Regions from separate parts of the Streptomyces sp. NPDC028991 genome, predicted to be linked through region 2. Evidence: predicted binding sites of a transcription regulator. Region 2 holds the regulator's gene; each other region holds the start of a gene.
The links. Region 2 encodes HrcA, which represses chaperone genes, less so after heat shock. Its sites were predicted from a motif close to TTNGCACTCNGNNNNNCNGAGTGCNAA; they were not measured.
Positions count from the first base shown of each region.

Region 1: groES (co-chaperone GroES) is a predicted target of HrcA. The motif match lies at 3,622-3,648, and genes of this name have one in related genera.
Region 3: groL (chaperonin GroEL) is a predicted target of HrcA. The motif match lies at 3,178-3,204, and genes of this name have one in related genera.

Region 1 is NZ_JBVHVP010000002.1:345,479-355,419, forward strand. It holds gene ACZ4V1_RS05765 (RNA polymerase sigma factor) at 1-492, shown strand, start outside; gene ACZ4V1_RS05770 (class I SAM-dependent methyltransferase) at 572-1,747, opposite strand; gene ACZ4V1_RS05775 (polysaccharide deacetylase family protein) at 1,898-2,797, shown strand; gene ACZ4V1_RS05780 (polysaccharide deacetylase family protein) at 2,794-3,528, shown strand; gene groES (co-chaperone GroES) at 3,795-4,103, shown strand; gene groL (chaperonin GroEL) at 4,229-5,854, shown strand; gene ACZ4V1_RS05795 (SDR family NAD(P)-dependent oxidoreductase) at 5,981-6,754, opposite strand; gene ACZ4V1_RS05800 (MOSC domain-containing protein) at 6,796-7,464, opposite strand; gene ACZ4V1_RS05805 (LysR family transcriptional regulator) at 7,557-8,477, shown strand; gene ACZ4V1_RS05810 (WhiB family transcriptional regulator) at 8,540-8,872, opposite strand; gene ACZ4V1_RS05815 (response regulator transcription factor) at 9,255-9,866, shown strand.
Region 2 is NZ_JBVHVP010000001.1:513,938-523,878, reverse strand. It holds gene ACZ4V1_RS02270 (16S rRNA (uracil(1498)-N(3))-methyltransferase) at 1-312, opposite strand, end outside; gene ACZ4V1_RS02265 (nitronate monooxygenase) at 309-1,394, opposite strand; gene dnaJ (molecular chaperone DnaJ) at 1,505-2,641, opposite strand; gene hrcA (heat-inducible transcriptional repressor HrcA) at 2,642-3,658, opposite strand; gene ACZ4V1_RS02250 (MBL fold metallo-hydrolase) at 3,842-4,576, shown strand; gene ACZ4V1_RS02245 (DUF3097 domain-containing protein) at 4,611-5,414, shown strand; gene hemW (radical SAM family heme chaperone HemW) at 5,600-6,832, opposite strand; gene ACZ4V1_RS02235 (SpoIIE family protein phosphatase) at 6,859-9,405, opposite strand; gene ACZ4V1_RS02230 (AMP-dependent synthetase/ligase) at 9,636-9,941, opposite strand, start outside.
Region 3 is NZ_JBVHVP010000006.1:169,408-179,348, reverse strand. It holds gene ACZ4V1_RS15805 (glucosyl-3-phosphoglycerate synthase) at 1-438, opposite strand, end outside; SAM riboswitch class I at 579-726, shown strand; gene thrC (threonine synthase) at 745-2,055, shown strand; gene ACZ4V1_RS15795 (MoaD/ThiS family protein) at 2,052-2,327, shown strand; gene ACZ4V1_RS15790 (cold-shock protein) at 2,766-2,969, shown strand; gene groL (chaperonin GroEL) at 3,331-4,956, shown strand; gene ACZ4V1_RS15780 (NADH:flavin oxidoreductase) at 5,220-6,350, shown strand; gene ACZ4V1_RS15775 (carboxylesterase/lipase family protein) at 6,428-7,945, shown strand; gene ACZ4V1_RS15770 (DUF397 domain-containing protein) at 8,061-8,276, opposite strand; gene ACZ4V1_RS15765 (helix-turn-helix domain-containing protein) at 8,260-9,099, opposite strand; gene ACZ4V1_RS15760 (hypothetical protein) at 9,218-9,607, shown strand; gene ACZ4V1_RS15755 (TetR/AcrR family transcriptional regulator) at 9,619-9,941, opposite strand, start outside.

The DNA of each region.
Region 1 (9,941 bases), on a different contig from region 2:
GCGCCGGTGCTCCTCGAGGACCAGAACCGCCGTCGCTGGAACCGCATGCTCATCGCCCGCGGCATCACCGCCCTCGACCACGCCCACGCCCACGCCACGACCGGATCCGGCGGCCCGGGCCCGTACGCCCTCCAGGCCGCGATCGCCGCCTGCCACGCGACGGCGTACACGTACGAGGAGACCGACTGGCGGCGCATCGCCACGCTCTACGGCCTGCTCGCGGCCCGCGCCCCGTCCCCGGTCGTCGAACTCAACCGCGCGGTGGCCGTGTCGATGGCCGAGGGCCCGGCCCCGGCACTCGCCCTCGTCCACAGCCTCGCGTCCGATCCCGCCCTGCGCGGCTACCACCTGCTCCCCAGCGTCCGCGGGGACCTGCTGCTCCGGCTGGGCCGTACGGCCCAGGCGCGCACGGAGTTCGAACGCGCCGCGTCCCTGGCCCGCAACGAACGCGAACGCGAGCTGCTGACCCGCCGGGCGGAGGACTGCCGCTGAGCCGGGCGTGCCCGCGGCGGCGGCCGGTGGGGACGCCGGGCCGGCCCCGCCTCCCGCGTGATCCGTCGCCGGCCGGGCCTCAGCGCACCGGATGCCCGATCAGCATCGTGGGCGCCCCCGCGACCCGGGTCATGAAGACCGTCGCCGCGTTCGGCCCCTGGGGCTTGACCTTCCGCCGCAGCTCCTCCGGCTCCACCGCCGAGCCCCGCTTCTTCACGGTCAGGACGCCCACCCGACGCTCCCGCAGCAGCGCCTTCAGCTTCTTGACGTTGAAGGGCATCCGGTCGGTGATCTCGTACGCCGTGGCGTACGGCGTCGGGACCAGCTCGTCCGCGGTGACGTAGGCGATGGTCGCGTCGAGCAGCCCCCCGCCCACCCGCTCGGCGACCTCGGCGACGAGATGGGCGCGGATGACGGCGCCGTCCGGTTCGTACAGGTACCGGCCGGGCGTGCGGACCGCCGGGTCGGGCAGGCCGGTGCCGAGCAGGGTGCGGGTCCCCGGCAGCAGCGTGGCCCGCACGGCCCCGGGCGCGGTGCCGAACCACAGCACGGCCTCCTTCACGTCCCCGCCGTCCGAGATCCACTCCGCCTCGGCGCCGTCCGGCACCGCCTCGTGCGGAATACCCGGCGCGACCTTCAGCGCGGCGGCGCGGGAAGCCGTACGGGCCGCCTCGACGGCCCAGGACAGCGGCGGCGAGTAAGCCTCCGGATCGAAGATCCGGCCGCGTCCGCCCCGCCGCGCGGGGTCCACGAACACGGCGTCGTACCCACCCGTCTCCACCCGAGTGACATCCGCCTCGCGCACCTCGATCAGCTCACCGAGCCCCAGCGCCTCGGCGTTGGCCCGGGCCGCGGCGGCCGTCGCCGGGTCCCGGTCCACGGCCAGCACCCGGATCCCGGCCCGGGCCAGCGCGATCGCGTCGCCCCCGATCCCGCAGCACAGGTCGGCGACGGAGGTCACGTCCAGGGCCCTGAGCCGCTCCGCCCGGTACGCGGCCACGCTCGCCCGCGTCGACTGCTCGACCCCGTTGGGCGTGAAGAACATCCGTCCGGCGTCCTCGGCCCCGAACTTCGCCACCGCCCGCTGCCGCAGCCGCGCCTGCCCGAGCGCCGCCGACACCAGCCCGGCGGGATGCGTGCGCCGCAGCCGGGTCGCGACCGCGAGTTCCCGTGCCGGGTCGGTGTCGCGCACCTCGTCGAGGAGGGCACGGCCCTCGGGGGTGAGCAGGGCGAGGAGGGCGTCGAGGTCGTTCACCGGAACATTGTGGGCCAGTCGGTGGATGGTGTGCCTCCGGCGCGGTGTCGGGCCGGGAACGGCGGCCGGGGACTGCGAGGATCCGGCACCATGCGAGCAGTCGTACAAAATGACAAAAGCCGGGCGTCTCAGGTGTTCCGGGCGTCTCAGATGTTCCGGGCGTCGTCTCCAGGGCTGCGGACGCGCGGCGGTGTCGCCGTGCTCGCCGTCGCCGCCCTCGCCTCCGGCTGTGCGCAGGACGCCTCCGAGGTCCGGGGGGCCGCCGGCCGGCAGCCCCTCCAGGCGCCCCCGGCCCGCGCGCTGGACGCCTACGCGTCCAAGCTGCGCGCCGCGCAGGCCGCCCGGGTGGCCGCCGCCAAGCGCTGGAAGCTGAAGAAGGTCCCGCTGGCGGCCCCGCCGCCCCCCGCGAAGAAGCCGGAGATCAAGGCGCGCGAGGGCTTCGAGGTGAGGGGCCAGAAGAACCTCCCGCCGGTCTTCACCTCGATCCCGACCAAGGAGAAGATCGTCTTCCTCAGTATCGACGACGGCGCCGAGAAGGACCCGGCGTTCCTGCGGATGATGAGCGACCTGAAGATCCCGTACACCGCCTTCCTCAGCGACTACCTGGTGAAGGAGGACTACGGCTACTTCAAGAAGATGCAGGACCGGGGCGTCACCCTCAACAACCACACCCTGAACCACCCCTACCTGCCCGGCCTGTCCTACGCCGAGCAGAAACGCGAGATCTGCGGCATGCAGGACGTGATCGAGAAGCGCTACGGAAAGCGCCCGGTCCTCTTCCGCCCGCCCTACGGCAACTACAACCGGGACACCCTGCGCGCCGCGAAGGCCTGCGGCATCAGGTACGCCCCGATCTGGAACGAGGAGGTCTTCGCCGACCACTGGGACTACCGCGAGTGGGACCGCAGGATCCACCCCGGCGACATCGTCCTCACCCACTTCCGGGGCGAGGGCGACTGGGGCGGCACCATGCGCGACATGGTCCGCGAGTTCCTCGACAAGGTCACCGCCGAGGGATACGCCGTGGCCCGCCTGGAGGACTACCTGTGAGGCGCGGGCGGTACCGGCCGGCCGGCGCCGCCCTGGCCGCCGTACTGCTCACCGGCTGCGCCCAGTTCGCCGCCCCCGCCGACCGCCCGCCCACCGCGGAACAGGCCCGCGCGGCCGGGGGCCAGGGCAACGGCCGGGAGCAGGACCTGCCGCCCGTCGTGGACCACGTCCGCACCACCGACCGGGTCGTCTTCCTCACCTTCGACGACAGCGCCGAGCGGGACCCGCACTTCGCCGACCTGGTCCGCGAACACCGGCTCCCGGTCACCCTGTTCCTCACCGACGCCGTCGCCGGACCGGCGTACGGCCACTTCGCCCGGCTGCGCTCGGTCGGCGCGAGCCTGCAGAACCACACCCTCGACCACCGCTCCCTGCGCGGACTGCCCTACGCCGGCCAGCGCGCCGAGATCTGCGGCCAGCAGACCAAGCTCAACTCCCGCTTCGGCGTCCGCCCCCACCTCTTCCGCCCGCCCTACGGCATGTACGACACCACGACCCTGCGTGCCGCCGCCGACTGCGGCATCACGGCGGTCGTGCTGTGGCGGGCGACCCTGGACCCCGGCGGCGGCCTCGCCTACACCCGCGGCGCCGAGCGCCTGCACCCCGGCGACATCGTGTCCGTCGCCCCGGACCATCCGACCGGCCTGGGCCTGAGCACCCGCACGGAACGACTGCTGGAGGAGATCGAGGAGCAGGGGCTGAGGGTGGGGCGCCTGGGGGACTATCTCTGACTTCCGCCCTGGCGGGACGGGCGGCGCACCCCCGCGCGGGGGTGCGTTTCGGCGCGGCACTTCGACGGAAAACACGGCGACGCGCCGTCGGCATTGGCACTCCGCTTGACCGAGTGCTAATCGCGGTCATAGTCTCGGCCCTGGCACTCCCCACTGGAGAGTGCCAACTACGCGACGGGCAGGTCCGGCACCCGCGACGACGGATCCACCTGGTCGCCACCTCAGACAGTTAACCCCGTGAGATCTCCGAAGGGGGAGGTCGGATCGTGACGACCACCAGCTCCAAGGTTGCCATCAAGCCGCTCGAGGACCGCATTGTGGTCCAGCCGCTCGACGCCGAGCAGACCACGGCTTCGGGCCTGGTCATTCCGGACACCGCCAAGGAGAAGCCCCAGGAGGGCGTCGTCCTGGCCGTTGGCCCGGGCCGCTTCGAGGACGGCAACCGTCTTCCGCTCGACGTCAGCGTCGGCGACGTCGTGCTCTACAGCAAGTACGGCGGCACCGAGGTGAAGTACAACGGCGAGGAGTACCTCGTCCTCTCGGCCCGCGACGTGCTCGCGATCGTCGAGAAGTAGTTCACCGAAGCACCGAAGCACCTTGCTTTACTGCTGCGCCCCTGGCCCCCGCGATCGATATGAAGCCGGGCGCCCGGGGCGCAGTGCCGTTTAACCCCAAGATTTCCGAGAGGGCTCACGCTCCCATGGCGAAGATCCTGAAGTTCGACGAGGACGCCCGTCGCGCCCTCGAGCGCGGCGTCAACAAGCTCGCCGACACGGTGAAGGTGACGATCGGCCCCAAGGGCCGCAACGTCGTCATCGACAAGAAGTTCGGCGCCCCGACCATCACCAACGACGGTGTCACGATCGCCCGCGAGGTCGAGATCGAGGACCCGTATGAGAACCTCGGCGCCCAGCTGGTGAAGGAGGTGGCGACCAAGACCAACGACATCGCGGGTGACGGCACCACCACCGCCACCGTGCTGGCCCAGGCCCTGGTCCGCGAGGGCCTGAAGAACGTCGCCGCCGGCGCCTCCCCGGCGCTGCTGAAGAAGGGCATCGACGCGGCGGTCGCCGCCGTGTCCGAGGACCTCCTCGCCACCGCCCGGCCGATCGACGAGAAGTCCGACATCGCCGCCGTGGCCGCGCTGTCCGCCCAGGACCAGCAGGTCGGCGAGCTGATCGCCGAGGCGATGGACAAGGTCGGCAAGGACGGTGTCATCACCGTCGAGGAGTCCAACACCTTCGGTCTGGAGCTGGACTTCACCGAGGGCATGGCCTTCGACAAGGGCTACCTGTCGCCGTACTTCGTGACGGACCAGGAGCGCATGGAGGCCGTCCTCGAGGACCCGTACATCCTCATCAACCAGGGCAAGATCTCCTCCATCGCGGACCTGCTGCCGCTGCTGGAGAAGGTCATCCAGGCCAACGCCTCGAAGCCGCTGCTGATCATCGCCGAGGACCTGGAGGGCGAGGCGCTCTCCACCCTCGTCGTGAACAAGATCCGCGGCACCTTCAACGCGGTGGCCGTCAAGGCCCCCGGCTTCGGCGACCGCCGCAAGGCGATGCTGCAGGACATGGCCGTCCTCACCGGCGCCACGGTCATCTCCGAGGAGGTCGGCCTCAAGCTCGACCAGGTCGGCCTCGAGGTGCTCGGCACCGCCCGCCGCATCACCGTCACCAAGGACGACACCACCATCGTCGACGGTGCCGGCAAGCGTGACGAGGTCGACGGCCGCATCGCGCAGATCAAGGCCGAGATCGAGTCCACGGACTCCGACTGGGACCGCGAGAAGCTCCAGGAGCGCCTCGCGAAGCTGGCCGGCGGCGTGTGCGTGATCAAGGTCGGCGCCGCCACCGAGGTGGAGCTCAAGGAGCGCAAGCACCGTCTGGAGGACGCCATCTCCGCGACCCGCGCCGCGGTCGAGGAGGGCATCGTCTCCGGTGGTGGCTCCGCGCTGGTCCACGCCGTCAAGGTCCTCGAGGGCAACCTCGGCAAGACCGGCGACGAGGCCACCGGTGTGGCGGTCGTCCGCCGCGCGGCCGTCGAGCCGCTGCGCTGGATCGCCGAGAACGCCGGCCTGGAGGGTTACGTCATCACCTCCAAGGTCGCCGAGCTCGACAAGGGCCAGGGCTTCAACGCCGCCACCGGCGAGTACGGCGACCTGGTCAAGGCCGGCGTCATCGACCCGGTGAAGGTCACCCGCTCCGCCCTGGAGAACGCCGCCTCCATCGCCTCCCTCCTCCTGACGACCGAGACCCTGGTCGTCGAGAAGAAGGAAGAGGAAGAGCCGGCCGCCGCGGGCCACGGCCACGGCCACGCTCACTGAGCGCAGCGCGGCGCAGTGCTGAACTGAGCCGAGCCCGGCCGACCGACCGGCCGGGCCGACGGTGCCCAGTACCCCCTCGGGGGTGCTGGGCACCCTCGCGTTCCGGGCCTGACCGCGGCCGGCCGCCTATCGCGGCCCGTACTTCCGCCCCGTCCGCGACGTGATCCCGCCCAGCATCCCCCGCGGCACCAGCTTCGCCGCGCCCATCAGGGCCTTGTAGCGCGGGTCGGGAATCGACAGGGTCTTTCCCCGCGAGAGGTCGTCCAGCGCCGCCGCGACCAGCTTGTCGGCGTCCAGCCACATCCAGTTCGGGATGTTGTCCGTGCCCATCCCGGCCCGCTGGTGGAACTCCGTGCGCACGAAGCCGGGGCACAGGGCCATCAGACGTACGCCGCTGCCGGACAGGTCCTTCGCCACGCCCTGGGTGAACTGCACGACCCACGCCTTGGAGGCGCCGTAGGTGCCGCGCGGGACGAAGGCCGCGACCGAGGCCACGTTGACCACGCCGCCGCGCCCCCGTTCCCGCATCGACTCCGTCGCCGCCGAGGTCAGCCGGAGCACCGCCTCGCAGTGCACCTTGAGCATCGTCAGCTCGTCGGCCATGGAGACGTCGAGGAAGCGGCCCTTGTTGCCGAAGCCGGCGTTGTTGACCAGCAGGTCGACGGGGCTCCGGCGCTCACCGAGCCGGGCGGCCACCGCCTCGATGCCCGGGTCCGTCGCCAGGTCCGCCGTCAGGACCTCCGCCTCGATGCCGTGCCGGTCGTGCAGTTCGGTCGCCTGTTCGCGCAGCCGCTTGGTGTCGCGGGCCACCAGCACCAGGTCATGTCCGCCGGCCGCCAGCCGCCGCGCGAACGCGGCGCCGATGCCGGCCGTCGCTCCCGTAATCAATGCCGTTGTCATGGCGCAAGGTTATGGGTCCGGACCGAGCAGGTCCGTTTCGCTCAGGCGCTGTACGTCGCCACGTACTTCCGCGCCGCCGCCAGCGCCTCCGGATGCAGCGCCTCGCGGGCCTCGAGCAGCCGGGGCAGCAGCTCCCGTTCGGTCGTCACCGCCCGGAACTGCAACGCCACCGTGACCCCGTGGGCGGGCCTGCGCACGATCTCGACGGCATCGCCCGCCCGTATCCCACCGGGCTCGATCACCCGCAGGTACGCGCCCGGCGCGCCCTTCTCCGTGAAGCGCCGCACCCACCGCTGCTCACCCAGATGGCCCTGGAAGGTGCGGCAGGGGATGCGGCCACTGGTGACCTCCAGCACCAGGTCGGGGCCGATCCGCCAGCGCTCGCCGATCAGGGCGCCGGAGACGTCCAGGCCCGTCGTGGTGAGGTTCTCGCCGAACGCGCCGTTCGGCAGCGGGCGGCCCAGTTCGCGTTCCCAGTCGTCGAGGTCCTCGCGTGCCATGGCGTACACCGCCTGGTCGTCGCCGCCGTGATGGCGCCTGTCGCACACCGTGTCCCCGGCCAGCCCGCTCGCCCCGGCCCCCTTCGGCCCGGGCGCCGTCACCCGGACGGCCCCGTCGGCGGGGCGCTTGTCGATGCCGGTGACGCCCTCGGGGTGGTCCGTGTACGGCACGGTCTTCGCGCGGCCCAGGTTGACAGACAAAAGCTTCATGGCGGAACGGTAGGACAACCCTCGTCAAAGCGTCGCCGCGTTATTCGGCGCCCGGTCAAAGAGTCGCTTATCCCTCGCCTATCCTCGAGGGTGTGATCGAGGCTCGTCATCTCCGTGTCCTGCGCGCCGTGGCGTCGACCGGTTCCTTCTCCGCCGCGGGGCGCGAGCTGGGCTGCACCCAGCCCGCCGTCAGCCAGCAGATGAAGGCCCTGGAGGCCTCCGTCGGCACCCCCCTGCTGGTGCGCACCGGGCGCGAGATGCGGCTGACCCAGGCCGGAGAGGCACTGGTGCGGCACGCCGCCGGGATCATCGCCGGGCTGACCGCGGCCGAGGAGGAGGTCGCCGCCATCGCCGGGCTGCGCGCCGGGCGGGTCCGGCTGGTCTCCTTCCCCAGCGGCAGCTCCACCCTCGTACCGACCGCCCTGGCCGCACTGCGTGCCGCCCACCCCGGCACCCGGGTCTTCCTGGAGGAGGCCGAGCCGCCGAAGTCCGTGGAACTGCTGCGCGAGGGCGACTGCGACGTGGCGCTCGCCTTCCGCTACGAGGGCGCGGCCGGCGCGGAGGAGTGGGACGACCTCGTCGTACGCCCGCTGCTGACCGACCGCCTCGTGGCGCTGGTGCCCGAACGGCACCGGCTCGCGCGCACGGAACCGGGCGGGTCGGTGGCCATCGGGGAGCTGGCCCGGGACCCGTGGATCGCGGGCTGCCCGCGGTGCCGGGGGCAGTTGGTCGAGGTCTGTGAGGGGGCCGGCTTCACGCCCCGCATCGACTTCGCGACCGACGACTATCCGGCGGTCGCCGGCCTGGTGGGGGCCGGTCTGGGCGTGGCCGTCCTGCCCCAGCTCGCCGTCGAGTCCGTACGTCCCCGGGGGGTACGCACGGTGACGCTGGAGCCGGCGGTGCGGCGGGAGATCGTCGCGCTCACCCTGCCCGACCTGGCCCAGGTGCCCGCGGTGACGGCGACGCTGGACGAGCTGGCCCGGGCGGGGGCGCGCCAGTCGGCGACGCGCTGAGGGTACGCGCGCGCCCTCGCGGCGGCGCTCCGTACGCGCCCGCGTTTCAGAGAAACGTTCCTTCAGTGATGTGCGGACGCCTCCCCGCCGGCCGATGCCGTCGCCGCCACCAGGCGGTTGCGAGCCCGTCCCATGAGCTCCTCGCGTTCGTCCTCGGTCAGCCCGCCCCACACGCCGTACGGCTCACGCACCGCCAGCGCGTGCGCCGCGCACTCGGCGCGGACCGGGCACCTCATGCAGACCTCCTTGGCCGAGTTCTCACGAGCACTCCGTGCCGCACCGCGTTCGCCCTCCGGATGGAAGAAGAGCGAGCTGTCCACCCCGCGGCACGCAGCCAGGAGCTGCCAGTCCCACAGGTCCGCGTTCGGTCCGGGAAGGCGGGAGAAATCTGCCATTGCGTGACCCCTTGTAGCCGATCTGGGTGGATACGGTGTCCACGACCGTACAACTACGATCTAAGGAGATGAAAATATGACTCATTGCGAATCTAGCCGCAGACACCAGCGAAGCGGAAGAAAAGCGGCTAAATGGGGCACCGGTTGTGATGAAACGGCGCGGGTCCCACGCGCATGTCTGCTGCGTGGCCGCCCCCTCACGTAGAGTGCCGAAGACGACACACAGCCCCGTAACTCTTTCGAGTGACCGTCGTTGAGAGTGCGGAGGCGGTTGAAGGAACAAGTGCTCGGGCGGGCGTCCGGGACGGTCGACCGCACAGGTGACGATTTTCGTACCAGCCTGGAGGCTCAACGTGACGCGCATCAGCTGCGGAGGACGGCCATGACTTCCGTCCTCGTCTGCGACGACTCCCCGCTTGCCCGAGAGGCGCTCCGCCGCGCGGTCGCGACCGTGCCCGGCGTCGAGCGCGTGACGACGGCCGCCAACGGCGAGGAAGTCCTCCGCCGCTGGGGTGCCGACCGCTCGGACCTCATTCTGATGGACGTGCGCATGCCCGGCCTGGGCGGTGTCGAGACCGTCCGGCGGCTGCTGTCCGCCGACCCCGGTGCGCGCATCATCATGCTCACCGTCGCCGAGGACCTGGACGGCGTGGCCCTCGCCGTCGCCGCCGGTGCCCGCGGCTACCTGCACAAGGACGCCTCGCGCGCCGAACTGCGCGCCACGGTCACGCAGGCCCTCGCCGACCCCACCTGGCGGCTCGCCCCGCGCCGGCTGCGCTCGGCCGAGATGGGTGCCGCGCCCACGCTCACCGCCCGTGAGATCCAGGTCCTGGAGGGCATGAGCCACGGCCGCTCCAACGCGGAGATCGGCCGCGAGCTGTTCCTCTCCGAGGACACCGTCAAGACCCACGCCCGGCGGCTCTTCAAGAAGCTCGGCGCCTCGGACCGGGCGCACGCGGTCGCGCTCGGCTTCCGGTGGGGCCTGGTCCGCTAGGGCACCCCCGTGCGATGGAGTCCGAGAGGGCCCGTCGGGGAGGCGGCGATCCCCGCTTATCGCGAGGTGGGCGGG
Region 2 (9,941 bases):
GGTCATCGTCTCGACGGCCAGCTCCCCGCGATCGCCCTTGGGCAGGGCCTGGACGACGGTGACGCGGGGCCGCTCCGGCGGTTCCTCGTGGACCGTCGCCAGCCCCGTGACGACCAGCCGGTCCTTGCCCTCGGCGGCCTTCACCACGCCCTCCGCCCAGCGTCCGCGTCCGTCGGTGAGAACGACGTCCTCGCCGGCCCGCAGCCGCTTCACGGAGACGGCGTGCCGTCCCTCGGGGCCGTCCAGGACGTACTCCCCTCCGGGCAGGTCCCCCGGCTGGAGGGAGTCGACCACGAACACCGGCGCCGTCATCGGCCCGTCCCTCCCGTCACGAACCCTGACAACGCTGTCCCGGCGGACGCGAGTTCGGCCGCCAGCACCTCCACCAGCTGCCCGGCGGGCAGCTCCCGGGCCATCCGGTGGCCCTGCCCCGCCCAGAGCGCCATGCCCTGCGCGTCGCCCGCCTTCGCCGCCGCCTTGCGCAGCGGCGCGGTGAGGTGGTGCACCTCCGGGTAGGCGGCGGGGGCGTAGGGGCCGTGCTCGCGCAGGAAGCGGTTGACCAGGCCGCGGGCGGGGCGGCCGGAGAAGGCGCGGGTCAGTTCGGTGCGTACGAACAGGGGGTTGGTCAGGCCCTGTTTGTGCAGGGCGTGCGCGCCGGACTCGGGGGTGGCGAGGAAGGCGGTGCCGAGCTGGGCCGCGCTCGCGCCGGCCGCGAGGACGGCGGCGATCTGCCCGCCCCGCATGATGCCGCCCGCGGCGACGATCGGCAGGCTCACCGCCTCCCGGACCTGGGCGACCAGCGACAGCAGTCCGGTGCCGGAGCCGCCCGTCTCGGGGTGGTCCCGGTGGGTGCCCTGGTGTCCGCCGGCCTCGGCGCCCTGTGCGATCACCGCGTCCGCGCCGGACCGCTCGACGGCCCTGGCCTCCTCCGCCGTGGTCGCTGTGACCAGGGCGAAGGTGCCGACGCGGTGCAGGGAGTCGACGACCTCGCGGCTCGGGACGCCGAAGTGGAACGACACCACCGGCACCGGGTTGTCCAGCAGCACGGCGATTTTGGTGTCGTAGCCGTCGTCCCTGCCGCACTCGGGGTCGCCTAGCTCCGTCTCGTACCAGGCGGCCTCGCCGGCGAGCTGGTGGGCGTAGACGCCGACGGCGGCGGGGTCGGCCGTCTCGGGCTGCGGCATGAAGAGGTTGACGCCGAAGGGGCGGCTCGTCAGTCCCCGCAGCTGCTTGATCTCCTGGTACATCCCGTCCGCGGTCTTGTACCCGGCGGCGAGGAATCCCAGCCCGCCCGCCTCGCAGACCGCGGCGGCGAGCTGCGGCACGGAGACGCCGCCCGCCATGGGCGCCTGCACGATCGGATAGGGGAAAAGATCGGTCAGTGCGGAGGACATGACCGCATGTTGTCACGTCCTCCGAGCGAGTCCGAATCCGGGCTTCCGTTGGCATACGCCAGGAGCATCCGCATCGGAACGCCCCTGGCGGTGGCCGGCGGTGGCCGATGTCAGCGCCCGTTGAAGGCGTCCTTCAGACGCGAGAACAGCCCCTGCTGCCCGGGCTGGAACTGCCCCGTCGGACGCTCCTCGCCGCGCAGCTTGGCCAGCTCGCGGAGCAGGCGTTCCTGCTCGGCGTCGAGCTTGCTCGGGGTCATGACCTCGACGTGGACGATGAGGTCGCCCCGGCCGCCGCCGCGCAGGTGGGTGACACCGCGGCCGTGCAGCGGGATCGACTGGCCGGACTGGGTGCCCGGGCGGATGTCGACCTCCTCCATGCCGTCGAGCGTCTCCAGCGGCACCTTCGTGCCGAGGGACGCCGCCGTCATCGGGATCGTGACCGTGCAGTGCAGGTCGTCGCCGCGCCGCTGGAAGGTCGAGTGCGGCAGCTCGTGGATCTCGACGTACAGGTCGCCGGCGGGGCCGCCGCCGGGGCCGACCTCGCCCTCGCCCGCGAGCTGGATCCGCGTGCCGTTGTCGACACCGGCCGGGATCTTCACGGTCAGGGTGCGCCGGGAGCGGACCCGGCCGTCGCCCGCGCACTCGGGGCACGGGGTCGGGACCACGGTGCCGAAGCCCTGGCACTGCGGGCAGGGGCGGGAGGTCATGACCTGGCCCAGGAAGGACCGGGTGACCTGCGAGACCTCGCCGCGGCCGCGGCACATGTCACACGTCTGGGCCGACGTGCCGGGGGCCGCGCCCTCACCGTTGCAGGTGTTGCAGACAACCGCGGTGTCGACCTGGATGTCCTTGGTCGTACCGAACGCGGCCTCGTCCAGCTCGACCTCGATGCGGATCATCGCGTCCTGGCCCCGGCGGGTGCGCGAGCGCGGCCCGCGCTGCGACGCCGTACCGAAGAACGCGTCCATGATGTCCGAGAAGTTCCCGAAGCCACCCGCGCCGAAGCCGCCCGCGCCGCCGCCGGCCGCCTGCGAGATGGGGTCGCCGCCGAGGTCGTAGACCTGCTTCTTCTGCGGGTCCGACAGCACCTCGTAGGCGGCGTTGATCTCCTTGAACCGCTCCTGGGTCTTCGGATCGGGGTTGACGTCCGGGTGCAGCTCGCGGGCGAGCCTCCGGAACGCCTTCTTGATCTCGTCCTGGGAAGCGTCGCGGCGCACGCCGAGTACGGCGTAGTAGTCCGTGGCCACCTACGACTCCGCCAGGATCTGTCCGACGTACCGTGCCACTGCGCGTACCGCTCCCATCGTTCCCGGGTAGTCCATGCGGGTCGGTCCGACCACGCCGAGCTTGGCAACCGCCTCGCCGCCCGAACCGTAGCCCACCGACACGACGGACGTGGAGTTGAGTCCTTCGTGGGCGTTCTCATGACCGATACGGACGGTCACGCCCGGATCCTTCGCCTCGCCGAGCAGCTTGAGGAGCACGACCTGCTCCTCCAGCGCCTCGAGGACGGGTCGGATCACCAAGGGGAAGTCGTGCCCGAAGCGGGTCAGATTGGCGGTGCCGCCGATCATCAACCGCTCCTCGTTCTCCTCGACCAGCGTCTCCAGGAGAGTGGAGAGCACGGTGGAGACCGTACCGCGGTCCTCGGCCTCGAAGGCCTCCGCCAGATCCTCCACCAGGCTCGGCACGTCCGAGAACCGCCGCCCGGCGACCCGGCTGTTGAGCCGCGCGCGCAGGTCCGCCAGGGACGCCTCGCCGAACGGCGCCGGGCAGTCCACCATCCGCTGCTCGACCCGGCCGGTGTCCGTGATCAGCACGAGCATCAGCCGCGCGGGCGCCAGGGAGAGCAACTCCACGTGCCGCACGGTCGAGCGGGTCAGCGACGGATACTGCACGACGGCGACCTGCCGGGTCAGCTGCGCGAGCAGCCGCACCGTGCGGGCCACCACGTCGTCGAGGTCGACGGCGCCCTCCAGGAAGTTCTGGATGGCGCGCCGCTCGGGCCCGGTCATCGGCTTGACGCCGGCCAGCTTGTCGACGAAGAGCCGGTAGCCCTTGTCGGTCGGGATACGCCCGGCGCTGGTGTGCGGCTGGGCGATGAACCCCTCGTCCTCCAGGGCCGCCATGTCATTGCGCACGGTGGCCGGGGAGACGCCGAGGTTGTGCCGCTCGGTGAGCGCCTTGGAGCCGACCGGCTCCTCGGTGCCGACGTAGTCCTGGACGATGGCGCGCAGCACCTGGAGCCTGCGTTCACTCAGCATTCGCGCGCACCTCCAGAATGTCGTCCGCCCGGCTTCCCGCCCGGCTCGCCGCCGTGTCCCTGGCACTCACGGCGCGCGAGTGCCAGACTTCCCCGGCCCAGTGTACGGCCGTGGGGTACGCCCCCGGCAAGGCCGGGGGCACGCCGCCGTGCACGGAGGTGTCACGGCGCTAGCGTCGTCGTCGTGACGGTGACTTGGGAAGACCTGGGATGGGAGCGACTGGCGGCCGGGGTGGGGCGGTGCCGGCTGCCGGGGTGGGACTGCACGGCGGGGCTGGTCGTCGGCGCGGGCGCGGCGCTGGTGGTGGACGCGGGATCGAGCCTCGACGAGGGCGCCCGGCTGCGCGCGGGGGCGCGGGAGCTCGCCGGTCACCGTGTGACACATCTCGCGCTGACCCATCCGCACTTCGACCACGTCTTCGGCGCGGCGGCGTTCGCGGACGCGGAGGTCTACGGCGCGGTGGGCACGGACGCGGTGTTCGCGCCGGGCGGACACGGGCGGGAGGCGCTGCGGTCGGAGGCGGTGGCGGAGGGCCTGGACGCACGGCAGGCGGCGGAGGCGGCCGACGCGCTCGTCCGCGTCCGCCACGAGGTCCGCGGCGAGTGGACGCTCGACCTGGGCGGCGGCCGGCAGGCGCTGCTCGCCGACGTGGGCCCGGGGCACACCGGCCACGACCTCGCGGTGCTGGTGCCCGGCGAGGTGGCGGTCGTCTTCTGCGGCGACCTGGTCGAGGAGTCCGGTGAGCCGCAGGCGGGCCCCGACGCCGTACCGTCGCACTGGCCGGCCGCCCTGGACCGGCTGCTCGGCCTGGGCGGCGAGGACGCGCTGTACGTCCCCGGTCACGGAGCGGTGGTGGACGCGGCGTTCGTCCGGGCCCAACGGGACGCGCTGGCCGCGCGGTTCGGCGTGTCGCGCTGATCACGGCGGGTCGACTCCTCGTATCGTCGTGAGAATGCGCCAGTACTCCGCCGACCTGACCCCTTCGTGGAAGAAGCCGCAGCCCGTACCGGAGGTCCCGGCCGACCCCGGCCGTGTGGTCGAGGAGTCCGGCACCGGCTTCTGCGGCGCGGTGATCGGCTGCGAGGCGGGCACGGTGACCCTGGAGGACCGCTTCGGCAAGCACCGGGTCTTCCCGATGGAGCCGCGGGGCTTCCTGCTGGAGGGGCGGGTGGTCACGCTGGTCCGGCCGTCGTCCGGTCCGGTGCGCCCCACCCGTACGGCGTCGGGCTCGGTGGCGGTCCCGGGGGCACGCGCGCGTGTGGCCCGCGCCGGGCGCATCTACGTCGAGGGACGGCACGACGCCGAGCTGGTCGAGAAGGTCTGGGGCGACGACCTGCGTGTCGAGGGCGTGGTCGTGGAGTACCTGGAGGGCGTGGACGACCTGCCGTCGATCGTCGCCGACTTCGCGCCCGGGCCCGACGCACGGCTGGGCGTCCTGGTGGACCACCTGGTGCCGGGCTCGAAGGAGTGGCGGATCGCGGAGGCGGTGACGAGCGAGCACGCGCTGGTCGTCGGCCATCCCTACATCGACATCTGGGAGGCGGTGAAGCCGTCGTCCCTGGGGATCCCCGGCTGGCCGCGAGTGCCGCGCGGGCAGGACTGGAAGACGGGGGTGTGCCGGGCGCTGGGGTGGCCGCCGGAGAACACGGGGGCGGTGTGGCAGGCGATCCTGGCGCGGGTGGGGTCCTACAGGGACCTGGAGCCGGAGCTGCTGGGCAGTGTGGAGCGACTCATCGATCACGTGACCGTGCCCTGACCGTCGCCCGGGCGCCGGCGGGCCGGGCCTGACGGGCCGGACCTGACGGGCCGGACCTGACGGGCCGGGCTCCGCCGCCGCGGAGGCCGGCCCGTCGATCAGCTCGTCCACACGGCCGGGCAGTCCGCGCTCCCCGCCGCAGCGGGGGCCCGTCCCCCGTCGGTCCGCCGAAGGGGGATCCTCCCTCAGTCCACCAGGTCCCGCACCACCGCGTCCGCCAGCAGCCGCCCGCGCAGGGTCAGCACCGCGCGTCCGCCCTCGTACGGCCCCTCCTGGAGAAGTCCGTCGGACAGGGCCCGTCGGGAGGCCGCGAGGCCCTCTTCCCGCAGCAGCGACAGCGGGGCCCCTTCCCGCAGCCTCAGCTCGAGCAGGATCCGCTCCACCCTGCGGTCCTCGTCCGTCAGAAGCTCCCGCCCGGCCCCCGGTGACGTCCCCGCCGCCAGGGCCCCCGCGTACGCCCCCGGATGCTTCACGTTCCACCACCGCACCCCGCCCACGTGGCTGTGCGCTCCCGGTCCGGCGCCCCACCAGTCGGCGCCCCGCCAGTACAGCTCGTTGTGCAGGCAGCGCGCCGCGTCGGAGGCGGCCCAGTTCGACACCTCGTACCAGTCGAAGCCCGCCGCGGACAGCGTCTCCTCGGCGATCAGGTAGCGGTCGGCGTGGACGTCGTCGTCGGTCATGGGGACCTCGCCGCGCCGGATGCGCCGGGCCAGCTGGGTGCCCTCCTCGACGATCAGCGCGTACGCCGAGACGTGGTCCGGTCCGGCCCCGAGCGCCGCCTCCAGCGAGGCGCGCCAGTCGTCGTCGGTCTCGCCGGGGGTGCCGTAGATCAGGTCGAGGTTGACGTGCTCGAAGCCGGCCGCGCGGGCCTCGGCGACGCAGGCCTCGGGGCGGCCCGGGGTGTGGGTGCGGTCCAGCACCTTCAGGACGTGCCGCTTCGCGCTCTGCATGCCGAAGGAGATCCGGTTGAAGCCGCCCTCACGGAGGGTGGCGAGGTACGCCGGGTCGACCGACTCCGGGTTGGCCTCCGTCGTGATCTCCGCGTCCGCCGCCAGGCCGAACTCGCCGCGGACCGCGTGCAGCATCCGCACCAGGTCGCCGGCGGCCAGCAGCGTGGGCGTACCGCCGCCGACGAAGACCGTGCGGACCTCGCGGGCATCGTCGCCGAGCACCTTGCGGGCCAGGCGGACCTCGTCGACGAGCGTCTCCGCGTAGTTGTCGCGGGAGGCGAGGACGCCGCCGGTGCCGCGCAGCTCGGTCGCGGTGTAGGTGTTGAAGTCGCAGTAGCCGCAGCGGGTCGCGCAGTACGGCACGTGCAGGTAGAAACCGAGGGGGCGGTCGGCGGCGCCGGCGAGCGCGGACGCCGGGAGGGCGCCGTCGGCGGGGACGGGTTCGCCGTCGGGGAGTGCGGAGGGCATGCGTCCATTGTCCCGTACGGCGACGGCTACTCGGCCTGGAGCACCAGCAGGGCCAGATCGTCCTCCGGGGGCCGGGGCCCGAACTCGTGCACCAACCGCCTGATGCGCTCGGCGACGAGCCCGGCGTCCAGTCCCGCGCATCCGGCGAGCGCGGCGGCGAGCCCGTCCCCGTCGTCGAACTGGCGGGACCCGCTGCGCCGCTCGGTGATCCCGTCCGTGACGCAGAGCAGGGTGTCGCCGGACCCCAGCTCGAAGGTCTCGCTGGTGTACGTCGCGTCCTCGACGACCCCGAGCAGGGTCTGCGGCTGCGCGACCGCCCGCACCGTGCCGTCGGGGCCGAGGAGCAGCGGCAGAGGGTGTCCGGCGGAGGCGAGGGTGCAGCGGACGGCGCCGCCGCCGACCGGGACCAGCTCGCCGTAGAGCAGGGACAGGAAGCGGGTCTGCGGTCCGTCGCCCGGGGCAACCGGAGGGCCGCTGGCGACCAGGGCGCGGGCGGCGGCGTCCGCGGCCTCGGTGGCGTCGTCGAGGAGGAGCTGGTTGAGGCGGTCGAGGACGTCGGGGACGTCGTACTCCTCGCGGGCCAGCAACCGCAGCCAGGGCCGGGCCAGGCCGATGACGACGGCGGCCTCGGGGCCCTTGCCCTGGACATCGCCGACGGCGAAGCACCAGCGGCCCTCGCCGGCCGGGAAGAGGTCGTAGAAGTCGCCGCTGGGGCCGCCCTTGTCGCACGGTTCGTAGACGAGCGCGCTGCGCACGCCGGGGATCTCGGCGACGGCGCCGGGCAGCAGGCCGCGCTGGAGGACGGCGCTGATGGTGGCCTGCCGGGCGTACTGGCGGGCGGCGCCGATGGCCAGCGCCACCCGGCGGCTGAGGTCCTCGACCAGGCCGGTGATCTCGTCGGGGAAGCCGGGGGCGCCGGGGGCGCCGGTCCGCCCGATGACCAGGGTGCCCAGGGGCCGGCCGCCGGCGACCAGGCGGTACGCGAGCGCGGCGCCGTGCGGGCCGTCCGGGCCGAGCGCCTCGCCGGGCCAGGGGTGCGCGACGGGGCCCGAGCGCCACGGGTCACGCGGGCGGGGCGGGTCCTTCTCCAGGGCCCGGCGCAGTTCCTCGATGCAGCTCTCGCTGCCGTGCCAGACGCGGGCCAGCCGGGCCCCCACGGCCGCCCCCGGGTCGTCGCTCCAGGCGCCCCGGCCCAGGGACTCGTCCTCCAGCCACACGGCGCACCAGTCGGCGAGCCGGGGCACGATCAGCTGGCCGGTGAGGGAGGCGACCAGATCCTCGTCCAGTTGTCCGGCCAGGAGGTCGGAGGCCTCGGCGAGGAAGGACAGGGCACCGCGGCCCAGCCACTCCCGGTCGCGGATGCCGCGCCGACCGGCCCCGGCCGTCCCGCCCCCGCCCCTGCCCCTGCCCCTGCCCCTGCCCCTGCCTCCGCCCTGCCAGTACGCCGCGCCGTCCGGGCCGTCCGGGCCGTCCGGGCCGTCCGGGCCGTCCTGACGGTCTCCGCCACCGCGGCCGTCCGGGCCATCCGAATCGTCCAGGCCGCCCCGGAACTCCCGGGGAACGCCGTGGTCCGGGGCACTCTGAACGTCCGAGCCCTCCTGGCCACCCCGGCTGTCCCAGCCACCCCGGCGGTCCCAGCCACCACCCCGGCCGTCCCAGGCGCCACCCCGGCCGTCCCAGGCGCCACCCCGGCCGTCCCAGGCACCGCCCCGGCCATCCCAGGCACCACCCCGGCCGCCCCAGGCATCCCGGCCGTCCCAGGCATCCCGGCCGTCCGGGCCACCAGTACCGCCCTGTGCGTCGGGGCCATCCGCGGCTGTCGAACCACCCGGGCTTTCCGGGACCACGGGAGCATCCCGGCCACCCGAGCCGTCCAGGACCGCCACCGGGCCGCTCGGGGAGCCGGAGCCGGTCGGGGAGCCCGGGCCCGTCGGGGAGCCCGGGCCGGTCGGGGTGCCCGCGGCGCCCGGCCCGTCGGCCGCCTTCCCCGGCAGCTCCATGCCCGCCGCCGGCTCGGCGTGCCGTGCCCCACGACTCCCGGCGTACGCCTCGATCTGTTCGGCGGCCTCGGCGCCCGCGGCCGGCAGTCGCGCCCACACCGTCTTGGTGCCAGGGCGGTACGTGATGCCCCAGGCCTCCGAGACCGCGGCGACGAGCCGCAGGCCGCGCCCGTACTCGGGTGGCTCGTACGGCGACTCGTGGTCACCGCTCCTGGGCGCCCGGGAGGGGTGGTGGTCGGTGGCCTCGACGACGAGGGTGCCCGTCTCCTCCAGCCGGCAGGCCACCTGCACGTCGGTGCCGGCGTGCACGACGGCGTTGGTGACCAGCTCGCTGACGACCACCAGGGCGTCGGCGGCGAGATGCTCGGTCAGTTGTTCCGTGCCGGGCAGGGCGAGCTCGGACCAGTCGGCGAGCGCGGCCCGCACCATCGCGCGGGCCGCGCCAGGCGCCAGGGAGCTCCCGAGCAGGGTCACGTGAGCCCGCGCGCACTCCTGGGCGGATGCCTCAGCAGTGTGCGCGGGCACTCCACTGGCGCGGGAGACGGTCTCCCGTTGCGTCGGAATGGCCCCCATGGACGGCTCCCCGGGCAGTTCGTGCGAGTACTTCGCAGTCGATGCCGACAGAGTGACAGACCGGCCCCGTCCATAAGCGCGGAGTTACCGAAGTGGGCCGCCATGAGTGAGGACCGTGCTAGGCGAACGTTCGAAGACAGCCGTAAGACGGACAGTTTCGAGCATCGGCCGAACGGACCGCGCCCCTCGCCCGCCCGGCGCCTCGCCCGTTCCGGGCCGCCTCGCCCGCTCTACGCCTCGCGCGAGCCGTCGTACATCTCCTCGATCAGGTGCTTGTACTCCCGCTCCACCACCGGCCGCTTCAGCTTCAGGCTCGGCGTGATCTCCCCGTGCTCGACGTCGAGGTCGCGGGGCAGCAGGCGGAACTTCTTGATGGTCTGCCAGCGCTGGAGGCCCTCGTTGAGCTGCTTGACGTAGCCGTCGACCATCTCGACGGTCACGGGCGCCGCGACGATCTCCGCGTACGGCTTGCCCTCCAGGCCGTTCTCCTTGGCCCACTCGGTGATCGCGATCTCGTCGAGGGCGATGAGGGCGGT
Region 3 (9,941 bases), on a different contig from region 2:
GAGCAGCGGGCCCACGATCCCGGAGACGAAGTCGGCCGAGAACTCGCGCAGGTCGGCGTCGACGAAGCAGACGATGTCGCCGCCGGTGACCAGCAGCGAGCGCCACAGCACCTCACCCTTGCCGGGCACGGCCGGGAGGCGGGGGAGGATCGCGTCCCGGTGCACCACCCGCGCGCCCGCCGCCGCGGCCACCTCCGACGTACGGTCGCTCGAACCCGAGTCCACGACCACGATCTCGTCGACGAGCGGCACCCGGCCCATCAGGTCCCGGCGGATCACCGAGACGATGTCGCCGACGGTCGCCTCCTCGTCGAGGGCGGGGAGCACCACGCTGACCGACTGCCCGGTGGCCTGTTTGGCGGTCAGGATCCGCTGGATCGGCCGGTCCGACACGGACCAGGAGCGTGCGCCCAGCCAGCGCTCGACTTCTTCCAGCACGTTCGGAGGCTCCTTTGTGATCCATCTCGCGGTACGGACGACTATCTCAACCGCCGTGGCCTTCGGTTACAGTCTTGAACAACGCGGCGGACCACCGCATGCCGGGGTCAGGCGCGTACCACCGCAAAACAACCACATACCGCTCATCCAGAGGGGCAGAGGGATACGGCCCGTTGAAGCCCCGGCAACCCTCCAGTCGGTTCTTGTCACGCGGACGTGGCGAGGCTCCCGACTAGGGAAGGTGCCAAATCCGTCTCACGGCGAGATGCGTCGTGAGGAAGATGAGGAGAAAGGGCCTCGCCTCACATGGCTGTGCAGACTGTCGCAAGCAACACCGACACCACCGCTTCCCCCACCTCCGCCGCCTCCCCGGTCGACCTCGGTCCCGCCGCGGCGCTCTCCTGCCGCGAATGCGGCCACCGCGTACCGCTCGGTCCGGTCTTCGCCTGCGAGGAGTGTTTCGGCCCGCTGGAGATCGCCTACGACTTCTCGGCCTACGACACCGAGGAGCTGCGCGCGCGCATCGAGGCGGGCCCCGCGAACATCTGGCGTTACGCCCCGCTGCTGCCCGTCCCCGCCGACGTGGCCGACAAGCCGAACATCAACCCGGGCTGGACCAAGCTGGTCAAGGCCGACAACCTGGCCCGCGAGCTCGGTGTCACCGGCGGTCTGTACGTCAAGGACGACTCCGGCAACCCGACGCACTCCTTCAAGGACCGCGTCGTCGCGCAGGCCATCGAGGCCGCCCGCGCCTTCGGCTTCACCACCCTGTCCTGCTCCTCCACCGGCAACCTCGCGGGTGCCGTCGGCGCCGCCGCCGCCCGCGCCGGCTTCCGCTCCTGCGTGTTCATCCCGCACGACCTGGAGCAGGGCAAGGTCGTCATGGCCGCCGTCTACGGCGGTGAGCTGGTCGGCATCGAGGGCAACTACGACGACGTGAACCGCTTCTGCTCCGAGCTGATCGGCGACCCGGCCGGCGAGGGCTGGGGCTTCGTCAACGTCAACCTGCGGCCGTACTACGCGGAAGGCTCCAAGACCCTCGCGTACGAGGTCTGCGAGCAGCTCGGCTGGCGGCTGCCCGACCAGATCGTCGTCCCGATCGCGTCCGGCTCCCAGCTCACGAAGATCGACAAGGGGCTGCAGGAGCTGATCAGGCTCGGTCTGGTCGAGGACAAGCCGTACAAGATCTTCGGTGCCCAGGCCGCCGGCTGCTCGCCGGTGTCCACCGCGTACAAGGCGGGCCACGACGTCGTACGCCCCCAGAAGCCGGACACCATCGCCAAGTCCCTGGCGATCGGCAACCCGGCCGACGGCCCCTACGTCCTCGACATCGCGCGCCGCACCGGTGGCGCCGTGGAGGACGTGACCGACGAGCAGGTCGTCGAGGCCATCAGGCTGCTCGCCCGCACCGAGGGCATCTTCGCGGAGACGGCGGGCGGCGTGACGGTCGGCGTCACCAGGAAGCTGATCGAGAACGGCGTGCTCGACCCGGCGAAGACCACCGTCGTCCTCAACACGGGCGACGGCCTGAAGACCCTCGACGCGGTGGCCGGCACCGGCCTCAGCGCGACGATCCGTCCCAACCTGGACTCCTTCCGAGAGGCTGGCCTCGCATGAGCGTGACCGTTCGCATCCCGACCATCCTGCGCACCTACACCGGCGGCAAGGCCGAGGTGCCCGCCGAGGGCGCCAACCTGGGCGAGGTCATCTCCGACCTGGAGAAGAACCACACCGGCATCGCCGCCCGCGTCCTGGACGACCAGGGCAAGCTGCGCCGCTTCGTCAACGTGTACGTCAACGACGACGACGTCCGCTTCGAGCAGGGCCTGGAGACGGCGACCCCGGACGGCGCCGGCGTCTCCATCATCCCCGCGGTCGCCGGCGGCTGATCCGCACCTCCGTTACCTTCGGTAATCAAGGTAACGCTCGGTTTATCGAATTGCCCCCTCCGTAAGAGAAGCGGAGGGGGCAATTCCATGTGGTTGAGCACGGTAGAGTTGGGGAACGCGCTCCCGATCGCAAGGTCGGGAACCCTGAATTCCTGCCGCCCGTCCGACAAGATGTAGCCAAAGTGTGGGCGTGTTTCGCGGCTTTTGCTCCTTTTGTGTGCCCCGACTTGACCCGAATTCAGGCGAATTCTCGCCACATTCCGGACCGGGTGCGTCCGGATTTCTCGTCCGATTGACCTGTTGCAGACGGCAGTTGGACAGATACATTCAGCCGCGGTCGACGCGTTCCGGCGCACGCCCCCAGTCGTGGGGGGTGAGGTCTGACCCGGATCCGCGAAGTGCGGATCTGTGCAAGGGCCAGTAATAGGGGAGTTAGGCATGGCTCAGGGCACCGTCAAGTGGTTCAACGCGGAGAAGGGGTACGGCTTCATCGCGGTCGACGGTGGTGCGGATGTTTTCGTCCACTACAGCGCGATTCAAATGGACGGCTACCGCACCCTCGAAGAAGGCCAGCGGGTCGAGTTCGAGATCTCGCAGGGTCAGAAGGGCCCGCAGGCCGACATGGTTCGCCTCAGCGCCTGAGACGCGCGGCCACCGCAAGCGAAGGTCTTCTCTGAAGGGCCCGCATCCCCCCGGGGGATGCGGGCCCTTCGGTCTGCCCGGACGCCTGTCCGGACGCCTGCCGGACTCACGCCCGGACGCCGGCCGGACGCCGGTCCCGAAGGCCGTTCCTCGGCGCCGATCCCCGAGAGGCGCTTGCACTCGACAGGGGCGAGTGCTAATCATTGCGTTAGCACTCTGAAGGTGAGAGTGACAACGAAGGACCGGGTCGGTGAGGCCCGCAGGCCGGGTGGGGAAGGAACCGCACGGCAGGCGAGCCGTCCGTCGCGGGCGCGGGCGCGGTCCGAAGGAATCACCCCCAGTCCTGGAGGGACCACTTCACATGGCCAAGATCATCGCGTTCGACGAGGAGGCGCGGCGCGGCCTCGAGCGCGGCATGAACCAGCTCGCGGACGCCGTCAAGGTGACGCTCGGCCCCAAGGGCCGCAACGTCGTCCTCGAGAAGAAGTGGGGCGCCCCCACGATCACCAACGATGGTGTGTCCATCGCCAAGGAGATCGAGCTCGAGGACCCGTACGAGAAGATCGGCGCCGAGCTGGTCAAGGAAGTCGCCAAGAAGACGGACGACGTCGCCGGTGACGGTACGACCACGGCGACCGTTCTCGCCCAGGCCCTGGTCAAGGAAGGCCTGCGCAACGTCGCGGCCGGTGCCAACCCGATGGCCCTGAAGCGCGGTATCGAGAAGGCCGTCGAGGCCGTCTCCGCCGCCCTGCTGGAGCAGGCGAAGGACGTCGAGACCAAGGAGCAGATCGCCTCCACGGCCTCCATCTCCGCCGCCGACACCCAGATCGGCGAGCTCATCGCCGAGGCCATGGACAAGGTCGGCAAGGAAGGCGTCATCACCGTCGAGGAGTCCCAGACCTTCGGTCTGGAGCTGGAGCTCACCGAGGGTATGCGCTTCGACAAGGGCTACATCTCGGCGTACTTCGCCACCGACATGGAGCGTATGGAGGCGTCGCTCGACGACCCGTACATCCTCATCGCCAACTCCAAGATCGGCAACGTCAAGGACCTGCTGCCGCTCCTGGAGAAGGTCATGCAGTCGGGCAAGCCGCTGCTGATCATCGCCGAGGACGTCGAGGGCGAGGCCCTGTCGACCCTGGTCGTCAACAAGATCCGCGGCACCTTCAAGTCCGTCGCCGTCAAGGCCCCGGGCTTCGGCGACCGCCGCAAGGCCATGCTCGGCGACATCGCCATCCTCACGGGTGGCGAGGTCATCTCCGAGGAGGTCGGCCTCAAGCTGGAGAACGCCACGCTCGACCTCCTGGGCAGCGCGCGCAAGGTCGTCATCACCAAGGACGAGACCACGATCGTGGACGGCGCCGGCTCGGCCGACCAGGTCCAGGGCCGCGTCAACCAGATCCGCGCCGAGATCGAGAACAGCGACTCGGACTACGACCGCGAGAAGCTCCAGGAGCGTCTGGCGAAGCTGGCCGGCGGCGTGGCCGTCATCAAGGCCGGTGCCGCCACCGAGGTCGAGCTCAAGGAGCGCAAGCACCGCATCGAGGACGCCGTTCGCAACGCGAAGGCGGCCGTCGAGGAGGGCATCGTCGCCGGTGGTGGCGTGGCCCTGCTCCAGGCCTCCCAGGTCTTCGAGAAGCTGGAGCTGTCGGGTGACGAGGCGACCGGCGCCAACGCCGTGAAGCTCGCCCTGGAGGCCCCGCTGAAGCAGATCGCCGTCAACGGTGGTCTCGAGGGCGGCGTCGTCGTGGAGAAGGTCCGCAACCTGACCGTCGGCCACGGCCTCAACGCCGCGTCCGGCGAGTACGTCGACATGATCGCCGAGGGCATCATCGACCCGGCGAAGGTGACCCGCTCTGCCCTGCAGAACGCCGCCTCCATCGCCGCGCTGTTCCTCACCACCGAGGCCGTCATCGCCGACAAGCCGGAGAAGGCCGCCGCGGGCGGCGCTCCGGGCGGCATGCCGGGCGGTGACATGGACTTCTGATCGACCTCTGGTTGATCGACCGTCCGTCACGTACCGAGGGCGGCACCCCCTGTTCCGGCAGGGGGTGCCGCCCTCGGGCGTTTCCCGGGCGCCGGGGCCCCGGGAAGCCCTCGGGAAGCCCCGTGCGGCACTCGGGTGTGCCCCGGATCACACCGGGCCGCAGGGATCGGACGGAATGACGGCGCCGGGTGGGCCGGTTGTCGCTGGAGTGCGGTCAATGCATGCGCACATACCGACCGGTATCACCTCAAGGAGCCCCCCACGTGACCACCACCGCCCCCGACGCCGCCACGCGCGCCGCCCGGATCCTCGCCCGCCCGGCCACCATCAACGGCCTGACCGTGCCCAACCGCATCGCCATGGCCCCGATGACCCGGATGTTCTCCCCGGGCGGCGTCCCCGGCGACGACGTGGTCTCGTACTACTCCCGGCGCGCCGCCGCCGGTGTCGGTCTGATCGTCACCGAGGGCACCTACGTCGGCCACGACTCCGCCGGACAGAGCGACCGAGTGCCGCGCTTCCACGGCGAGGAGCAGCTCGCCGGGTGGGCGAAGGTCGCCGAGGCGGTGCACGCGGCGGGCGGCACGATCGTGCCGCAGCTCTGGCACATCGGCATGGTCCGCAAGCAGGGCGAGCCGCCCTTCGCGGACGCGCCCGCCGTCGGCCCCTCCGGCCTGCGCATCGGCGAGGACGAGGTCACCGGCAAGGCGATGACCCGGCGCGACCTGGACGACGTCATCGGCGCCTTCGCCGAGGCCGCTGCCGCCGCCGAACGCATCGGCTTCGACGGCGTGGAGATCCACGGCGCCCACGGCTACCTCGTCGACCAGTTCCTGTGGGCGGGCACCAACCGCCGCACCGACGCCTACGGCGGCGACCCGGTCTCCCGCACCCGCTTCGCCGCCGAGATCGTGGCCGCCGTACGGGAGAAGGTCTCGGCCGAGTTCCCCGTGATCTTCCGCTACTCCCAGTGGAAGCAGGAGGCCTACGGCGCCCGCCTCGCCGAGACCCCCGAGGAGCTGGAGGCGATCCTCGCCCCGCTCGCCTCGGCCGGCGTCGACGCCTTCCACGCCTCCACCCGCCGCTACTGGCGCCCCGAGTTCGACGGCTCCGACCTCAACCTCGCCGGCTGGACCAGGAAGCTCACCGGCAGGACCGCCATCACCGTCGGCTCGGTCGGCCTCGACGGTGACTTCACCAAGGCGTTCCTGGGCGAGGGCGCCCCGATCGGCAGCCTCGACAACCTCCTCGACCGCCTGGAGCGCGACGAGTTCGACCTCGTCGCCGTCGGCCGCGCGCTGCTCCAGGACCCGCGGTGGGCCGAGAAGGTCCTCGCCGGGAACTTCGACGCGCTCGCCCCGTACGACGCGGCGTCGCTGAAGACCCTCAGCTGAGCCGGGCGCGCACCACGGCGTAGGGTCCGGAGATCACCAACTGGCGTCGTCCAGCGGTAACCAGTGAGGAGTGATCGATGAGCACGGCCGAACCCGTGGTGCGCACCGCCGCCGGTGCGGTGCGCGGACGGACCGAGAACGGTCTCACCGTCTTCCGCGGCATCCCGTTCGCCGAACCGCCGGTGGGCGCGGCCCGGTTCGCCGCCCCGCGGCCCGTCCGCGCCTGGGACGGCATACGCGAGGCCCACGCCTTCGGCCCGCCGCCCCCGCAGGACATGGGGGTCGCGGGCCCGGCCGTCGACCTTCCCGAGGGCGACGACTGGCTCACCGTCAACGTCTGGACCCCCGCCCCCGACCCGGCCGCCCACCGCCCGGTGATGGTCTGGATCTACGGCGGCGCCTACAAGCTCGGCCACTCCGGCAGCCCCGGCTACGACGCCCGCCGCATCGCCGCCGACGGCGACCTCGTCGTCGTCACCTTCAACTACCGCGTCGGCATGGAGGGCTTCGCCCACATCGAGGGCGCCCCCGCCAACCGGGGGCTGCTCGACCAGGTGGCCGCACTGGAGTGGGTACGGGACAACATCGCGGCATTCGGCGGCGACCCGGACCAGGTCACCGTCTTCGGCGAGTCGGCGGGCGCCGGTTCCGTCGCCTCCCTGCTGGCCATGCCCCGCGCGGCGGGACTCTTCCACCGGGCCATCGCCCAGAGCGTCCCGGGCACCTTCTTCTCCGCCGAACTCGCCCGGGACGTCGGCACCGCCCTCGCCGCCGAGCTCGGCCTGCGGCCCACCGTCGCCGACCTGGCGGCCGTGGACCCGGGCCGACTGGTCGGCGCGGGGCAGTCACTCGTCCCGAAGATGCCCGGGCGCGTGGACCGCTGGGGGCAGGCCGCGCCCACCGTCACCCCGTACTCGCCGGTCGTGGACGGCGACGTGCTGCCGGTCATGCCGTGGCAGGCGCTGGCGTCCGGTGCGTCGCGGGACGTCGACCTCGTCGTCGGCCACAACCGCGATGAGAACCGCCTCTTCACCGCCATGGCGGGCAAGCTCGGCCAGATCGGCGAGAAGCGTGCGAGTGCGGCGCTGAGCCTGTACGCGCCGGGTGGCGAGGCGGCCTACCGGGCCGCCTACCCGGGCGTCTCCGCGGGCGACCTGTACGAACGCGTCCAGACCGACTGGCTCTTCGCCATGCCGTCACTGCACCTGGCCGAGGCCCATCTCGCGGGCGGCGGCCGGTCCCACGTCTACGAGCTGACCTGGCCGGCGCCGGGCGACGGCGGTGTCCTCGGCGCCTGCCACGCCCTGGACATCCCGCTCCTGTTCGGTACCTTCCAGGCCGACGTGGGGCTGCTCCTCTTCGGCGGAACGGAGCCGTCGCCGGAGGCGCTGGCCCTGTCCGCCCGGTTCCGGACCTCGTGGACGTCCTTCGCCCGCACCGGCGACCCCGGCTGGCCCGCGTACGACACGGAACGGCGCCTGGTCCAGGTCCTGGACGCCGAGCCGGTGGTCGCGCCCTACCCCGAGGAGACGTCCCGACGCCTTTGGGAGGGGTACGAGTTCGCGCCCCTGCCGCTGCTGGCTCCGCGGGCCTGAACGTCCGGTCTCCTGTACGGGGAGGCGGAGCGCGCTCCGGGCCCGAACGCCGCCGTGCCTGAGGCGCGGGTCTTGGGCCGTCTCGGGCACCCCCGACTTCCACGTGGCCCCACGGTCACGTGGAAGCAGGGGCCGCCTTGATGCCGTCGACGAAGACCGACCAGGCGTCGGCCTGGAAGCGGAGCATCGGGCCTTCGGGGTTCTTCGAGTCCCGGACCGGGATGGCGGTGGTGACGGCGGCGACTTCGAGGCAGTCGCCGCCGTCCCCTGCGCTGTAGCTGGACTTGCGCCAAGTGGCAGCTGAGAGTTCGGCCTCAGGAGTGCTGTTCATGCTCGTAAGTCTGCGCCACCGACTGAATCAGGACCAGTGAGTCGGGTGGGGACAGGGCGGTGGCCTGGAGGAGGCTGAACGTCAGGCTGTGCCGGGCGACAGTGCTCGGATCCTCCAACAGCGCGCCCATGTCCAGTCCCTCGACGAAGCAGAGGGTAGGGGCGTCAGTGAACTCCATGAGCTTCAGGGAGCCGCCCATCGCGGCGTGCGTTCCGGCGCTGAACGGCAGAACTTGCGCGATGATCCGATGCCTGGCCACCAAGTCCGCGACGTGGCGCAGGGTTTCCGCCATGGCCGCCGTGCCGCCCACCGGACGACGGAGCGCGGCTTCGTCAAGCACCACCCACAACAGCGGGGTTGTTGGATTGTTCAGTAGCCGCGCCCGCTCCATTCGGTTGGCCACCAGCTGCTCGACCTCGGAGTCGGACGCCATGGGCCGATACGTGCGGAACAGTGCCTCGGCGTAGCCCGGGGTCTGCAAGAGGCCGGGAATCAGAAGCGGCAGGTAGTGCCTGATCGTTGTAGCAACAGCCTCCGCCTCCGCGGCCTCAGCGAAGTGCTCCGGATACTTCGACTTCGCCGACGCCGCGCAGTTGCGCCGGAAGAAGTCGTCCGTGCGCAGGACGTCGTCGAGTAGCCGCGCGTACTCCGGCTGCATCCTGCGCGTACCGGACTCCAGTTGGCCGATGAACGAGCCGCTGACGAACAGCCGCCCGCCCAGCTCCTCCTGGCTCAGCCCGGCCTTCTCGCGGGCGTGGCGCAGCTCGGCGCCCAGGAGGGCGCGGGGGGACGAGGACGGGTCGAGGTCTTTGGGTCCTGGCATGGTGACGGAACTCCCGGTCGCACAGCAGGGGTTGTTGGGACGCCCTGTATGGCCAGGTTAGGGGCGGAGTGGACACGCTGTGTCGTGAATCACGAACTCAGCGTGGAGGTGAGGAAGGGTGCGGTCGACCGAAGAAGTCGTCGAGTCCCTGCGGCAGGCCCTCGTGGGCGCCGGTGTCGTACTGCCGTCCCTGTGCGTCGATCCGGTGACCGGCGCGAGTGACGAGCCGTTCGCCCTGGTCGACCTGGGGCGGTGCAACGTCCGGGTCGCGGAGCGGCTGGCGTCGGTGGTGCGGGGCGAGCGGCCGGCCGTCGGCACGCATGCCGTGGACGCCAGGGACGGGCGTGTGGGGGAGGTGATGGGACACGGGGGAGGCAGTGTGCGGCTGCGGCCGGTCGCGGGAGGCCGGGAGTGGGACTGCCCGCGGGCGTCCGTGGCCGTGGCGCAGCCGGAGGAGGTGCTGAGGGCGCGGCTGCGCCGGACGAACCACGAGAGCGTACGGCCCTAGAGAGGGTGCCGTCAGGCGGGCGGCCAGTCGCGCAGGGCCATGTCGGCCACCCGTTGGAGGTCCTCCCGGGTGGCGCCCCCGGTGGCCTGTACGGAGATGCCGTTGGCGAACGTCATGAGGTAACGGGCGAGGTGCAGCGGGTCGGTGCCGGGGGGCAGGTCGCCGTCGTCGACCGCCTGCCGGAACCGGTCGCGGAGTTGGGCGACACCCCCTTCGCGCCAGTCGGCGAGCAGGTCACGTGCGGAGCGTCCCGTCTCGCCGGAGGCCAGGGAGCCCTGGACGCCGAGGCATCCGGTCGGGCAGTCGGGGCGGGTGCTGACCTCCACGGCGCCGT